4 regions of the Pseudoalteromonas sp. PPB1 genome follow, and region 2 is predicted to be linked to each of the others. Evidence: predicted binding sites of a transcription regulator. Region 2 holds the regulator's gene; each other region holds the start of a gene.
The links. The regulator FliA, encoded in region 2, starts transcription of late flagellar genes. The targets are predictions, from matches to a motif close to CTAAAGNTNNNNNNNNNNNNGCCGATA.
Positions count from the first base shown of each region.

Region 1: pomA (flagellar motor protein PomA) is a predicted target of FliA. The motif match lies at 1,927-1,953, and genes of this name have one in related genera.
Region 3: IY568_RS08820 (VC2046/SO_2500 family protein) is a predicted target of FliA. The motif match lies at 2,133-2,159, and genes of this name have one in related genera.
Region 4: IY568_RS22465 (DUF5610 domain-containing protein) is a predicted target of FliA. The motif match lies at 1,405-1,431, and genes of this name have one in related genera.

Region 1 covers NZ_JACEQV010000001.1:23,487-27,435, reverse strand. The annotation lists gene dxs (1-deoxy-D-xylulose-5-phosphate synthase) at 1-449, opposite strand, end outside; gene ispA ((2E,6E)-farnesyl diphosphate synthase) at 637-1,524, opposite strand; gene xseB (exodeoxyribonuclease VII small subunit) at 1,528-1,770, opposite strand; gene pomA (flagellar motor protein PomA) at 2,012-2,779, shown strand; gene IY568_RS00080 (flagellar motor protein MotB) at 2,782-3,714, shown strand; gene IY568_RS00075 (hypothetical protein) at 3,884-3,949, shown strand, end outside.
Region 2 covers NZ_JACEQV010000002.1:253,306-257,254, reverse strand. The annotation lists gene flhF (flagellar biosynthesis protein FlhF) at 1-971, shown strand, start outside; gene IY568_RS03445 (MinD/ParA family ATP-binding protein) at 964-1,824, shown strand; gene IY568_RS03440 (RNA polymerase sigma factor FliA) at 1,827-2,561, shown strand; gene cheY (chemotaxis response regulator CheY) at 2,605-2,988, shown strand; gene IY568_RS03430 (protein phosphatase CheZ) at 3,008-3,778, shown strand; gene IY568_RS03425 (chemotaxis protein CheA) at 3,794-3,949, shown strand, end outside.
Region 3 covers NZ_JACEQV010000007.1:22,798-26,746, reverse strand. The annotation lists gene IY568_RS08835 (SEL1-like repeat protein) at 1-141, shown strand, start outside; gene IY568_RS08830 (SulA-like leucine-rich domain-containing protein) at 260-685, shown strand; gene IY568_RS08825 (YchJ family protein) at 702-1,157, shown strand; gene IY568_RS08820 (VC2046/SO_2500 family protein) at 1,577-2,098, opposite strand; tRNA gene IY568_RS08815 (tRNA-Tyr) at 2,211-2,295, shown strand; gene IY568_RS08810 (M48 family metallopeptidase) at 2,469-3,149, opposite strand; gene IY568_RS08805 (ion channel) at 3,222-3,949, shown strand, end outside.
Region 4 covers NZ_JACEQV010000033.1:54,147-58,095, forward strand. The annotation lists gene IY568_RS22455 (thiol:disulfide interchange protein DsbA/DsbL) at 1-145, shown strand, start outside; gene trmA (tRNA (uridine(54)-C5)-methyltransferase TrmA) at 205-1,302, opposite strand; gene IY568_RS22465 (DUF5610 domain-containing protein) at 1,462-2,574, shown strand; gene murI (glutamate racemase) at 2,672-3,472, shown strand; gene IY568_RS22475 (RNA recognition motif domain-containing protein) at 3,584-3,949, opposite strand, start outside.

The DNA.
Region 1 (3,949 bases), on a different contig from region 2:
ATCACAGCGACGACTTTACGCCCCTGTTGTTCTTTTTCAGCGGCAATCGCCATGGCCAGCGCGGCAGAGATAGAGGTGCTAGAGTGACCAACACTGAATGTATCGTACTCGCTTTCTTCACGAAACGGGAAAGGATGCAGGCCATCTTTTTGTCGTATGGTATGCATTTGATCGCGACGACCCGTGAGAATTTTATGTGGATAAGCCTGGTGGCCTACATCCCATACCAGGCGGTCAGCGGGCGTATTGTAAACGTAATGCAGCGCCACTGTCAGTTCAACCGTGCCTAGACCGGAGGCAAGGTGACCACTACTTTGCGAGACCGAGTTGAGCAGATAGTCACGTAGCTCATCGCTGAACTCGGTCAGTTTATGTTGCGGCAAAGTGCGCAGCTGCTCAGGCTGCTCAATCAATGCCAAAAGGGGATACTTGCTGTTATCAAGACTCATATTGATTACGTTATCCTGGGCAGAGTTCGCTGACTTGGTTGTCATTGTTATCCGCCATTAAATTTATAAATTCTGTGCTGGGTGCTCGGCGCTTTGTTCGGCGTGCAGTGTGCAATGCACCACAGTATAACTTAACTAGTTATTAATTTAGCGACTTATCAGTTGATTGCTAGTCGGTTTATGGTCATTAATGGTCTCTGGCAATAATATAGTCTGCCAGCAAAGCCAAGGTTTGTGTGTCTGCATCAATGTTGTGCAGCGCCTGCTTTGCCTCTTCTACGAGTGCTTGTGCTTTTTGTTTGGCACCCGATAATCCTAATAGAGCAGGATACGTAGACTTATTGTGTTCCAGATCAGACCCCTGAGGTTTGCCCAGCACTTCAGTGTTACCTTCTATATCAAGAATGTCATCCTGAACCTGAAATGCCAGACCAATATTCTGACCATAGTCACGTAGTCGGGCAAGGGTATGTGGCGACACATCTGGGGCACACAGCGCGCCAAGTTCAATAGCACAAGTTAGCAGCGCGCCCGTTTTTAAGCGATGGATCCGCTCCAGTTCTGCCAAGCTGACAGACTTGTCCGTTGCTGCTAAATCCAGCGCCTGACCACCGACCATGCCTTGCAACCCGGATGCCTTTGCGAGGGTTTTGATCATCGCAATCTGATTTGCCGCCGGGACAGAGAATGTGTGCGCTGATAACAGCTCAAAAGCCAGGGTTTGCAAAGCATCACCTGCCAGGATTGCTTGTGCTTCATCAAATGCAATATGGCAAGTCGGTTTACCACGGCGCAGGTCATCATCGTCCATGGCCGGGAGGTCATCATGAACCAATGAATAACTGTGAATACATTCGACGGCAGCTGCGGCGATATCGAGATCGCGAGGTGTGGCGCCAAAGATTTGCCCGGTTGTGTAGACCAGAAATGGGCGCAACCGTTTACCACCATTACTAATGCTGTAGCGCGCTGCAGCAATGGCGGTGTCGTCACTGTCCAATTCCTGAGCGAAATACGCGCCTACAGTTTCTTCGACTTGCGCTCTGGCATGAGCAAGTTGTGCTTGTAAATCCAATGTTTATTCCAGCTCGTCCGTAAATTCACTTAGCGGGCTTTGCTCGTCATTGCCGAGCAAAATCGCCACTTTCTGTTCTGCCTGTTGCAGCTTTTGCGAGGAAGCGTTGGCCAGCTTTATCCCGCGTTCAAATTGTTTGAGCGACTGTTCCAGGGTGAGTTCGCCCCGTTCCATGCCCTGTACAATGCCTTCAAGCTCGTCAACAGCTTCTTCAAAGCTCATGTTTTCCGGTTTTTTTGTCGCCATGTGCAGTATTCACTTTGAGCTAAATTAAAAAACGCCTAATTTTATGAGTATTACAGATTGAGGTCAAAGATCTCTCAGAATTTTTGCGTTATACAGTCAGGATGACTTGCCATTGGTTTATGGATTCGCAATTTCAAGGCAATTTAATATAATTGAGTTAAGTTATTGCAAAACTGGCCGATAACTCTGTCGATAATAATAACTGCGTGATAGATAACGGGTAATTTCCTTTGGAGGGTGTGTGGATTTAGCAACCGTGATTGGTATCTTAGGGGCCATAGGCTTGATTGTGATGTCCATGGTACTTAGTAGTGATGGCCAGATTGCCATGTTTTACAACACTCCATCAGTGGTTATTGTATTTGGTGGCTCGATTTTTATCGTGCTGTCGAACTTTACCATGAGCCAGTTTTTTGGCATCGGTAAAGTGGCCGGTAAGGCCTTTATGTTTAAGCTGGAGACCCCGGAAGAACTGATTGAGAAAGCGGTTGAGCTGGCGGATTCTGCGCGTAAAGGCGGCTTTCTGGCATTAGAAGAGGCCGAAATTCCCAATTCCTTTATGCGTAAAGGTGTTGACATGCTGGTGGATGGTCACGATGCGGATGTGGTCAGGGCAACCCTGCAAAAAGACATTGCGCTCACTTCGACGCGTCATGAAATGGGTGCTGGATTGTTTAAATCTTTGGCGGACATTGCTCCTGCAATGGGGATGATTGGTACCTTAATCGGCCTGGTAGCCATGCTATCGAACATGGATGACCCGAAAGCGATTGGACCCGCGATGGCCGTTGCACTATTGACGACATTGTATGGTGCGTTCTTGGCTAACGTGGTGGCTATTCCAATTCAGGTAAAACTGGAGCTGCGTAAAGACGAGGAAGAACGAAATCAACGCTTAATCCTGGATGCTATTTTGGGGATCCAGGACGGCCAGAACCCGAAAGTGATAGAAGGTATCTTGAAAAACTACCTACCTGAGTCCAAACGGGGTGCTGAGGCCGAGGAGTAATTATGTCTGACGAGAACGAATGCAAATGTCCCCCCCCAGGCTTACCTGCCTGGATGGGGACTTTTGCCGATCTGATGTCTCTGCTGATGTGTTTCTTCGTATTGCTATTGGCGTTTTCAGAAATGGATGTACTCAAATTTAAGCAGATCGCGGGCTCCATGAAATTTGCATTTGGCGTGCAAAACAAGATTGAGGTAAAGGACATTCCAAAAGGGACCAGTGTGATTGCCATGGAGTTCACGCCGGGCAAGCCTGAACCCACTCCTATCGAAACGATACAGCAACAGACAGTTGAAATGACGCAGCAGATGTTGGAGTTTCAGGCTGGTGATGAAAGCTCTGCGGGTGGACGACAAGAGCAGCGTGGTAACAAGCGCGGAGGTGAGTCTTCCAGTACCGCACAAGAGCAGTCGATGACACAGGCAATTGCGGCTGCGGAGCAGGAGCAGGTCAATGAACTGGTGAAAAAAATCGCCCAGCAGCTGGAAAAGCAAATCATGGATGGTGCAATTGAACTGGAATCATTGGGACAGCAAATCATTATTCGGATCCAGGAGAATGGCTCTTTTCCTTCTGGCAGCGCATTCTTACAACCTAAGTTTAAACCCGTGATCCAGGATATTGCCCAACTACTCAAAGATGTGCCTGGCGAAATAACGGTGTCCGGGCATACGGATGACTTCCAGTTTTCGAATGAGCTATATAGTAATAACTGGGATCTGTCTGCGACTCGGGCGGTTGCGGTTGCGACAGAAATGCAGACCGTCACTGGATTCGACAAAAACCGTATGGTCGTCGTCGGGCATGCAGATACTCGGCCGCTGGTGCCCAATGAAACTGATGAAGACCGTCGTCGCAACCGGCGTGTCGAAATCTCTATCATGCAAGGTAAGGCTAAGGAATCTGACCCAATTAATGTACGTGGAAACAACTAGAAGTATTGCGTGGTACCGATTCTTGGGCTAGGCTATTCAGCGGAATTTAATCTGATAATGTTAATGGAGAAAACAATGCTTAATAAATATGCTTATATGCCGGGTTCAAATGGTGGCGGTGACGATGGAAGCGAAGATCCGAAATAAGTTCTAACGGTTTCTGATAGCCATGTTGGCGAATATCGATATCAACGGTGACACGATAAGAGCACTTCTGAATACTATTTTTGATAGT
Region 2 (3,949 bases):
TTGGTGACGAACCAGCGGCGCAGAAAAAAGCCAACGATGATGAAATGTCTTCTATGCGTGATGAGATGAACGCCATCCGCCAGTTACTCGAGTTTCAGTTGTCTGGGCTGATGAATCAGGAAATGGCACGTCGTGATCCAACCCGCGCTTGTCTGGTTGAGCGTCTTAAAGGCATGGGGATTGGTGCGGAAGTCGCAGAGCAGATGGCTTGCTTCATTCCTGATGACGTTTCTCGTAAAGAAGCGTGGAACGCACTGCTGAATATGGTTGTCAATCAAATGCATACAACAAACAACGATATTCTGCGTCAGGGCGGTGTATATGCGATGGTCGGACCAACAGGGGTTGGAAAAACCACAACAGTTGCAAAATTAGCAGCGCTGGGCGCACAGAAATATGGTGCAGACAATGTGGCACTGATCACAACGGATACCTATCGTATCGGTGCTTACGAGCAATTGGCGACCTATGGTCGGATCATCGGCTGTCCTGTTAAGCAAGTAAAAGATGCCAATGAACTTGCAGAGGTTCTTTATCATTTACGCAATAAGCGTCTAATATTAATAGACACGGCGGGAATGAGTCAGCGTGACTTGCGTCTGACGGAGCAGCTAAACACCCTGATGCGTAGTAGCCGTGTTGACATTCGCAGCTACCTGGTATTAAGTGCGACTGCGCAGATGCATGTACTGCAAGAAACCGTAAACCACTTCAAAAAAGTCAATTTAAGTGGTTGTATTTTTACAAAACTTGATGAAAGTCTAAGTTTAGGTGAGATAATTAGCATAGCGATTCAAAATCGTCTGCCAATAGGGTATCTTACCAATGGTCAGCGAGTGCCTGAAGACATTCGCGTGGCAAACGCTCAGAAGTTAGTCAAAAAGGCTGAGCAATTGTATTTAAAGAGAACAAAAGCACAACATTCGCGACGTGTACCAGTGGCGTCCCAGACAGTAGGAATGTATGATTAATACAGTTTTAGATCAAGCAAGTGGCCTGCGGAGAATGAACCAAAAAAATAACCACAGTGTAAAAGTAATCGCAGTGACTGGTGGTAAAGGTGGAGTAGGTAAAACCAATGTATCCCTCAACACTGCCATCGCATTAGGACAGCAGGGTAACCGGGTCTTGGTGCTTGATGCTGACTTAGGTCTGGCTAACTGTGATGTCATGCTAGGCTTGAGGGTCGAGAAGAATTTATCTCATGTATTGTCCGGCGAATGCGAGCTAGACGAAATTTTGGTAGAGGGTCCGGCTGGGATCCGTATCGTGCCTGCAACGTCAGGCTCACAAAATATGGTCGAATTAACGCCTGCGGAGCACGCTGGTTTGATCCGTGCCTTCAGTGAGCTGAGCAGCGAATTTGATATTTTAATCGTCGATACGGCGGCTGGTATTTCAGACATGGTGCTGAGCTTCTCTCGAGCTGCACAGGATGTACTGGTTGTAGTGTGTGACGAGCCGACTTCTATTACCGATGCCTATGCGCTTATCAAAGTATTAAGCCGTGAACATGGCGTCTACAAATTCAAAATTGTGGCCAACATGGTACGCAGCTTAAGAGAAGGGCAGGAGCTATTTGCTAAGCTGTCCAAGGTTACAGACCGATTCTTAGATGTCGCTTTAGAGCTGGTTGCAACGATCCCATTTGACGAAAATATGCGTAAGTCTTCGCGTCGTCAAAAAACCATCGTTGAGCTTTATCCTAATTCACCTGCTGCTGTGGCATTTAGAGGCCTGGCAAGCAAAGCTGTCAAGTGGCCCATTCCCCACCAACCTTCAGGTCATTTGGAATTCTTTATTGAGCAATTGGTAAACGGTTAAAGATGGCTTCACCGGTCAACCGCATGGCGGGATATAAAACGACAGACCACCTGCATAAGGTGGTGGAACGTCATACGCCTTTAGTTAAAAAGGTGGCCTGTCATTTGTTAGCCAGATTACCAGCCAGTGTTCAGCTCGATGATTTAGTCCAGTCAGGTATGATTGGACTGATCGAAGCCTGCAAAAATTTTGACGCGAGCAAAGGGGCAAGTTTTGAAACCTTTGCAGGAATTCGAATTCGTGGCGCAATGATTGACGAGATCCGCCGTGGTGACTGGGCGCCCCGCTCGGTACACAAAAACGGTCGTATGGTTGCAGAGGCTATTGCTGAGCTAGAAGCACAGCTTGGGCGAGAACCAAAAGATACTGAAATCGCTGAAAAACTTGATATTACGCTAGATGAGTACCATCATATTTTACATGATGTCAATGCAAGTAAAGTGATCGGCATCGAAGACTTGGGGGTAGATGAAGACGTAATTTCTCCCGCAGGCAACGATTTTGCGCTAGACAAACCATTCAATAATGTTAAAAATGAGCGCTTTAACGAATCGTTAGTCAATGCGATCAAGACTTTACCTGAGCGCGATGCTTTGGTGTTGTCTTTGTATTATAACGATGAGATGAATTTAAAAGAGATTGGTGCGATCTTAGAGGTCAGCGAATCTCGAGTGAGTCAGATTCACGGTCAAGCAATGATCAAGCTTCGTGCGAAGATCAATGACTGGATCAATTAGAGTTAGTTTTACAATATAGGTTCAAACCTCACCGGAGGAAGTTTTGGATAAGAACATGAAAATTCTCGTGGTTGATGATTTTTCTACGATGAGAAGAATAATCAAAAACCTGCTAAGAGACTTAGGCTTTACCAATGTTCAAGAGGCTGATGATGGCAGTACGGCACTTCCAATGTTGCAAAATCAGGAATTCGACTTCGTCGTAACTGACTGGAATATGCCAGGCATGCAAGGTATCGATTTGCTTCGTGCAATTCGTGCTGATGATAAGCTTAAACACATCCCAGTACTCATGGTTACAGCGGAAGCGAAAAAAGAACAAATCGTAGCTGCTGCCCAAGCTGGAGTTAATGGTTATATCGTTAAACCGTTTACGGCAGGTACCCTGAAAACCAAACTAGAAAAAGTGTTCGAACGTTTAGGCTAGTATTGATAAGGGTAGGCTTATGTCAACATCTTCTGTGCCACAGATAACTCTGGAACAGGCTAAACTGCTCGTTGAATACCTTGAACAAGGTGAGCAGGAAAAGGCTGATGAGATATTAATTGAGGCCACCAATAAAGAACAATCAGAGCTTTTTGCTGAAGTGGGCAAGCTAACTCGACAACTTCATGAATCGTTGAAGAACTTTGAGTTAGATACCCGTTTATCTGATCTCACGACAGAAGCCATTCCAGATGCCAAGCAGCGCCTTAATTACGTCATGGAGATGACCGAAAGCGCTGCCAATAAAACCATGGATGCCGTAGAAGCAAGTCTTCCCTTAGCCCAAGAACTAGCCGATGAACTCTCTGAAATTAAGCCCACCTGGGACAGATTAATGAGCCGGGATATCCAGCTTGGAGAGTTCAAATCCTTGTGCCACGATCTTGACAGTTTTATGCAGTCGTCAAAAGGCCGTACAGATGAGTTACAAAATCTGATGACCAATGTGTTGATGGCACAAGATTATCAAGATTTAACCGGACAGGTTATCCGGCGTGTCATTGAGTTGGTTCGTGAAGTTGAAGACAGCCTAATTCACTTGTTGACCGTATTCGGCAGCGCAGATGAAAGTCAACAAACTGCAGCCCAACCACAGGCACAAACTAAAGCCCCCGCCGTTACTGATGAGTTATCAGGTCCTGAGGGTCCAATTTTGGACGCTGAGTCTCGAGATGATGTCGTATCCGGGCAGGATGAAGTTGATGACCTGTTGTCTAGTTTGGGCTTCTAATAGGAGAGTATGCGAATGAGCTTTGAAGTCGATGAAGATATCTTACAAGACTTTCTTGTTGAAGCTGGGGAAATACTCGAACTGTTATCTGAGCAGCTTGTCGAACTAGAAAACAACCCGGAAGATAAAGAGCTGTTAAATGCGATTTTCCGTGGTTTCCATACCGTTAAA
Region 3 (3,949 bases), on a different contig from region 2:
CAGGCAGCAGCCGGCACACTTGAGCAAGTGCGTACCCATCTGACAGCTAAGCGATTCATAGATGCCCAGTGCTATGCCGCTACCCTGTATGAGCAAATCCATCAAATGATGCACTTTAGCCCGGACGCGAACCCAAAATAAAAGTAAATGTAATCAAAGCACTATAAAAAAAGCACAAAAAACACGCGATATTTTACTTGCCAAACAGCACTGTATGAAATACTGTATAACCACTGTATAGAAAATCAGTGGTCTGCTCATGTTACATACTCAAGTGCAAAATATATCAGTGTCTCAGGCTAAAACAGCCAACAAACGCTATCAGTTAGTATATGCGGAAGATGACATAGTAAGCAGTTTAGAACTGCTTAAAATCCTGTATCGATGCAATTCACTTCACAGATGGACCTTGCTTATTGCACCAGACAACATTCCAAGCAAAGCCCTGCTGGATAACAGTTCAATTGATAGCAGCAAGCTACTGGTGCTACGTCAAAGACATTTGATAAACTTAGAGTATGTTATTAACAGCGCTTTATGCAAAGGTAACTTTGCAGCGGTGATCACCTGGACAGACATTGTGTCGGAACAACAGCTGTCTCAGTTTAAACTGATAGACAGTGACACTGAGGTCTTTTGTTTTACCCGCACCTCTGGACATGAGATATCTGTCGTTGCGCATTAAGTTCAAATGAGAAAATATGTGTTATTGCGGTTCTGAAAGAGAAGCACAAGCATGCTGTCTGCCTTTCATAGCAGGCCAAAAGCTACCTGACAGTGCGGAGCAGTTAATGCGCTCCAGATACAGTGCTTATTGCCTCAAAGACACAGGGTACATACATCGTACTTATGCACAGTGCAAACGTGCAGAAAATAGTGAGGCCAGTATCAGTGCATTTGCTGAGCACGCAACCTTTATTGGCTTGGAGGTCATCCAAAGCAATGAGTCTCCAGAACATCACTTTGTGGAGTTTAAGGCTACATACCTGGATGGCAACACCTGTATCACTATGCACGAACGGTCTCGCTTTTTACGTGAAGACGGCCAATGGCGTTATCTTGATGGTGAACTGTTTGCCTGCCCTGAGAAAAAAATTAGCAGGAATGATCCTTGTCCCTGCCAAAGTGGGAAGAAGTTCAAAAAATGCCACGGCTAGATAGGCAGGCTAAATGATCTGGGTTATTGAACCTTCAATAATCCAGTGTTAGGTAGACAACCACCCGACGCTGCCAATTCCATGCTCTGCCATTATGGTTACGAAACCATTTCAGAGTCTTGGACGTAACCTGACAGTATCAAAGACAATTTAACAACATCATTCCAATAAGCTTGTGGTGTTTGAGCGCATCAAATTACTCGCCCGACATTTTCGCATCGCTTAGTTTTCTTTTTTAAACTCGCTGTGGCGTTTGTTATACCAATTTGCTTAATTAAGTGATCTATTTTGAGGCGAGAAAATAGGGTCGATAACAAGGCAAAAATTTTGCTATTTAGTTGTTCTAAATAAGAAATTTTTAACGCCGTTAGCGTCCTATTTGCTCCTTCAAATAGACCAGGTATTAAGTGAAATTGGTATTACACCGCAACCTGCAACATAGATTGCATTTCACCACCGGCTATCTGATCATAGAAACCTGCAGCATCTATATCGTGTTTATCAACAAGCATTTGTGGATTTCTGGTATTTTCGAGCTTCTGTCTTACGGCAGGCTCCAAATTATCAACGATATGCAGCGGAATGTGCTTTTTGTCGTTACGTACCGCAAAGGGCTCTGGCTGCAAACATTCTTTAAGGCGAAGACTTGTCAGATCGCCCCCCTGAGCCATAAACCCATTGCTCTGGCCAATCAGCATATCGAACTGTTCTGGGGCAAGCGGCTTTTGCGGACCAAGCTGCAACGCCTTTTTAAGCGCTTCTTCTGATTTATCAGCTTCCTGTGAAGACGAATGCGGCAGGTCAAACTGGCTAAAATCTAATGCATCCTGAGACAATAAAGACAGCAGCAAGCCAAAGTCGCCGCGTCTTGCTTCATGAACGCTGTGATTGAGTGCACTGCCCAGCTGAGCCTCTTTGCACAAAATGCCATCTATCTGCATGTAAAATCGCCACAATTTATCAAATATGAAAATTTATCGGCATTTTTTCAATTTTCTTTAGGACATTTCTTTACTTCACTAAAAACTTTGATATTATCAGCGCCCATGTTGAGGAGGGGTTCCCGAGCGGCCAAAGGGATCAGACTGTAAATCTGACGGCACTGCCTTCGCTGGTTCGAATCCAGCCCCCTCCACCACTTTCCTAAAGCAATATTTCAACCCAATATTTATTCATGCTTGTCCAGACAACCACATCCGACTGAATTTCGGACCGGTGCTTTTTATTGAAGTGATGCATGAAAGCAAGCTCCAGGCTGCCTATCTCAAAACCATCACTCCATCAGTGTCACTGTGTAGATCCAGTCCCGCGCTATGGCTTTTCAATCTGTAACCCTACTCCATATTGCCTCAGGTATGCCTGCGCTTCCTGATATCTGGGATAATGACGTGCCACTATCTGCCAAAAGGCCTGATTGTGTGCCATCACATGACAGTGTGCCAGCTCATGCACAACAACATAATCTATAACCCACTTAGGCGCACCAACCAACAGGCTATTAAGCGCCAGCGTGCCATTTGAAGACAAACTTCCCCAGCGGCGTTTATATTCCCTTATTTTCAATTCCTGATACTGACTGTTCATCAGGACCGAATACTCAGCCAGTACCGGCGTTACATAGCTGAGCAGTATCTGGTTTAAGAGCTTAAATAAGGCTTTGCGCGCGCCCTCTGTTCCCGGTTGTGCCCGGGTTTTTAAACCAATACATTTGGCGTCATGATCAATATAAGAACGACACGGCGACAGCACCAGCTGATATCGTTCACCAAATATCTGAATTTCTTTGTGACAGAAAGGTGATTGGATCTGTTGTTGCTGAGCAGACACTGCTAGCTTCTTATCCTCAACCCAGCTCGACTTGCTCTTCAGCCAGGTTTCCAGCCATTGTCGGTCAATGCCATGCGGCGCAAACACTTTCACGCCATTCGCTGTGACTTTTATCGCAACACTCTGTCTGCGCTTACTGATACTTAACTGATAATCGAATGACATAGATACAATTTTTTATTTACCCTGAAAAAATGCTGCTACCCTTACTAATAGGAAGGATTAAACTGGCGTAACATGAATAACAAACCACTTTGCCAATATGAATCTCCCGACGGCCATAAATGCCAGGAAATAGACATGGGTTCAGGCTATTGCTTCTGGCATGATAGCAAATTTGACAAAAGCGGTCTGGAGTTAACTCAAAAGCTGGAGCGGTATGCAAAACGAGGCGGCCTTTTACAGGGGTTGGAGTTAAAACGTGCCAACCTGGAAGGTCTTAACTTGGTTAAATTTGGTAACCACGAAGGCTATGACCTGTCATACAGCAACTTCTATCGTGCCAACTTGCAAGGTGCTCACCTGTTCAACAGTACCATCAAAAATGCTTCCTTAATGAAAGCGGACTTGCGAGATGCCAATCTACATTGCTGCAAGCTCGAAAACACCAATCTGCTCGGCATGAAACTCGATAAAACTCGTATCGATAACCTCTACCTTGGCGATAAACTGTTACAAGAAAAACAAGCCAGCGACGCACTGAAAGAGCAAGATTTAGATGAAGCCAACGACTTGTTTTTACAATCAGAAGAAATCTATCGCTTACTGAGAAAAGGTGCAGAGCAGCAAGGTCTGTTTGAAATGGCTGGCAAATATACCTACAGCGAACTTCGCATGCGTCACGCGCAATACCCTAAATTATCCAAACGCCGGTTGGTATCCTCTTTCGTTGATATGTTATGTGGCTACGGCGAAAAGCCCGAAAATGTGATCCGCTTCAGTCTGGGCATGATAGTCGCCTGTGC
Region 4 (3,949 bases), on a different contig from region 2:
GCAAATGCAGGACAAAGGTGCATTGAGTGGTGTACCAACGTTTATCGTCAATGGTAAATACAAGCTGATCTTGTCGCGAGAGTCTGGTGTAACTTCACCGGATGATATTGCCGCACTGATTAATTATCTGGCGAAAAAGTCTTAATTTGCCAGAATGAAAAAACCCGCGATGTACGCGGGTTTTTTTATGTCTTAGATTCGCATTTACTTTCTGGTCAGAAAGACACCCGATTCAACATGGTGGGTGTAAGGGAACTGATCGAAGATAGCGATACGCGACACCTGATGCGTTTCACACAGTAACTCCAAATCACGTTCCAGCGTATCCGGGTTGCAGGAAATATAGATGATGTTGTCGTATTGGCTGACCAGTTTACAGGTTAATTCATCCATGCCAGCACGTGGTGGATCTACCAGAATGGTCTGGCAGTTGTAACTGTGTAGATCTATCCCTTTGAGGCGAGAGAACTGTTTTTCGCCCTTCATCGCTGCCGTAAATTCCTCACTCGACATACGAATGATATCAAGATTATCTACTTTATTGGCTGCGATATTGTACTGTGCTGAGTGTACAGAAGATTTAGAAATTTCTGTGGCCAATACCCGGTTAAATTGACCCGCCAGAGCGATGGAAAAGTTGCCATTGCCACAATACAGTTCAAGTAAATCGTTTTGCAGTGGTGCGCACAGGTCTTGTGTCCAGGCCAGCATCTTTTCGTTCACTGCAGCATTGGGTTGAGTAAAGCTGTTTTCGACTTGTTGGTAGGTGTACTGCTTGTCATTAACAGTCAGCCGCTCAGTCACAAAGTCATCACCAAATACCACTTTTTGTTTTCTGGCTCGGCCGATAAAGTCAACTTTATAACTCTGCTGTAGCTCATGACGTAGCGTTTGCATCGCTTCTTGCCAGGCATCATCCAGTGCTTTGTGGTAAAGCAGGCTGATCAGTACTTCTCCACTGAGTGTGGTGAGATAGTCAATCTGGAACAGTTTACGGCGCAGGATCTCGTTGTGACGTAGTTTATCCATCATCACCTGCATCATTTCATTGACCAGAGGCGCACCTGGATCAAACTGATCCACTCGGATCTTCTCTTTGGTTTGCTGATCGAACATGATGTGGAACAGATCGTCACCGTCATGCCAGACTCTGAATTCACAACGCTGACGATAGTGGCTTTTGGGGGAGTCGTACACTTCCAGCTGTGGCGCATCGAAGCGGGCAAATTGCGCACTGATCCGCTGTTGTTTTTCTTTCAACTGTTGCTCGTAGGTCGAAGTGTCAATCGTGATCACCGCCATATTAAAACCACCATAGTTAATGCAAAGAGGCGCTATTTTAGGATGCACTTTCGATTTGTCCAGCACAGAGCAAAACTTTTTGCTCTTTTATTGTACAATAGACTTAAGCTTATGGCGTTTTGGCCGATAACCAACTATCAAGTAAAGCGGAGAGCAGACATGAAAATCGGACAGTTGAATCAGCTGTTGAATCCGGCGATGCAGCATAACGCGGGTAAAGCTAAATCGCTTATCCCTAATATGTCAATTAATACGGATAGTTACCACGGAAACAAATCTCAGGCAGCGGCAAAAATGCTCGATGATAAACTGGCGCAGGCGCTGGGCATTGAGAAAAAAGAAGAAAAAGACAAGCCGCTGTTTGATTTTGAGGAAATTGTCAAAAATGTGCTGGGGTTTGTACAGGGGGCTGTGAAGAAAGCCAAAGCCGCAGGGGAAGATGACGACACACTCAAGAGTATGCTTGATCAAGCACGCAAGGGCGTGCAGATGGGGATTGATGAAGCGTCTGAAGAGTTAAAAGGCACCGGTTTATTCAATGATGAAATTGAAGGTGGGATAGAAAAGTCCAGAGAAGGCATTTTTAACGGCCTGGACGAATTTGAAAAAGAGTTGTTTGATCCTAAGCCCCAGCAAGTGTCTGTTAGTGCCGCTCAGTTTGCCAGCTTATCGAATCAGGCTGAATACGCCTTTACTACAGCAGAAGGCGATGAGGTAGTGATTTCATTCAGTGATGCGATGAGTCAATCTCAGGCTGCCAGTTATGCACGCAACGGTGACAGTGAAGGATTTGCTTATGGTGAGCAGAGCAGTCGTGAACTTAACTTTTCTATCAGTGTGAATGGCGATCTGAATGAAGATGAGCAGGCAGCCATCAACGATATGATGAAAGATATCCGTGATGTCAGTGACACCTTTTTTGCCGGTGATTACGACGATGCCTTTGCCAAAGTGCAGGAGCTGGGTATTAACAGCGAACAAATCGTCAACTTCACCATGGACTTGCGCCAGACTAAAACATCTGCAGCGATTGCTCAGTATCAGCAAAGTAATCCGATGAAAGATTTGGAAAAAGCATTACAGCCATTGGATCAGCGTTTAGAAGGGATCCATGATGAGGCGAAAGGACTGGGTATAGAAGCTCAGTTACCGGATATTATGGCGTGGATCAACGAGGGCCAGGCACGTCTGAATGAGTTTCTGGATTATGCTGAAGGCTTCTTCAGCGCCCTGGAATCACGTCAAGCTGAGAAGCAAGACCAGCAGGTATAATAGAGCGTCTGAACCCACTCTGCTTGAGTTGACACAAGTATTTATTTTAAACCCTGACCGTGGCACACTGCGCGCGAACTGTAAATAAGGAGCGCATGTGCCACACATTCTCGTTTTTGATTCTGGTATCGGCGGAACCAGCGTGCTTGAGCACATTCGTGCAGTACTGCCTCATGCCGATTATAGCTATGTGATGGACAACGTGCTGCTGCCTTATGGCTTACAGTCCCAGCAGACTATTCAGCAGCGTTTGGCCGCCCTGATAAAGTGGCTCGATCGTGATTTGCATCCGGTCGATATCATAGTGATTGCATGCAACACCGCCTCAACTTATGCATTGGGATCCACTCGTCAGTTAACCTCTATCCCGATTGTCGGAGTTGTGCCTGCCATTAAGCCCGCAGCCATCGCCAGTCGTAGTCGACATATTGGCTTACTGGCGACGCCTGCAACGTCCGGAAATACATACACCCAACAACTCATTACGCAATTCGCGAACGAATGCCAGGTTGATTTGTATCAGTCGACTAAATTGGTTGAGCTGGCTGAGCAGTTTTATTGGTCCGGTGAGATTGACCGTGAGCAGCTTGCCGCTGAGATCAAACAACTTGAACTCGCCGCAGGGCTGGATCACTTAGTCCTGGGATGTACGCACTTTCCTATTATTGCGAAACCTTTGAGTGAGGCCATCTCTGAGTCGGTGACCCTGATTGATTCAGGCGCGGCAATTGCCAGGCGTGTTATGTCTTTATTGGCGCAAGGGCGTATCATTGAAGAACCAGGGTTGCCAGTTCAGTGCAATGGCGTTGAGTCAGGAATAACGAATTGGTACGCGACGGCAACCCAGGCGCTTAATATTGATAGACCAGACGTCAGATTGTTCAGCCTTGACCAATAATATTTAGTGATGAATACATGTGCCTGAACAGGTGAGAAGTAAAAAGGGGTGGTAACCAAATTGGCCCCACCCCTGTTAGTGTGTACAACTAGCTTTATAAGATGAAAGAGATCAGTCGTGATCGTTAGTGGTCAGTGACTCTTGTTTTTGTTTCGCTTCTCTGACTTTTAACGTACGTTGCTGAAACTCTGATTCATTGAGTTCGTTGATGGCCTTGAGAGCATCAGGTTGCGGCATTTCGACAAAACCAAATCCTCGGCGTTTACCTGTGTTCTTATCTTTAAGCAAACGAACCGAAAAAACCCGTCCCTTTTCTTCGAACAAATCGCGGACAACTTGTTCATTTGCTCTGTAGGGTAAATTACCGACATAGAGTGTGGTTGTTTCTACCGAACCACTGATGCTACTACTACCAGTATTTCCTGTTGAGGAAGCAAATGCTGAAGCAATACCTCCAATTATGATGCCTAGCGCCAA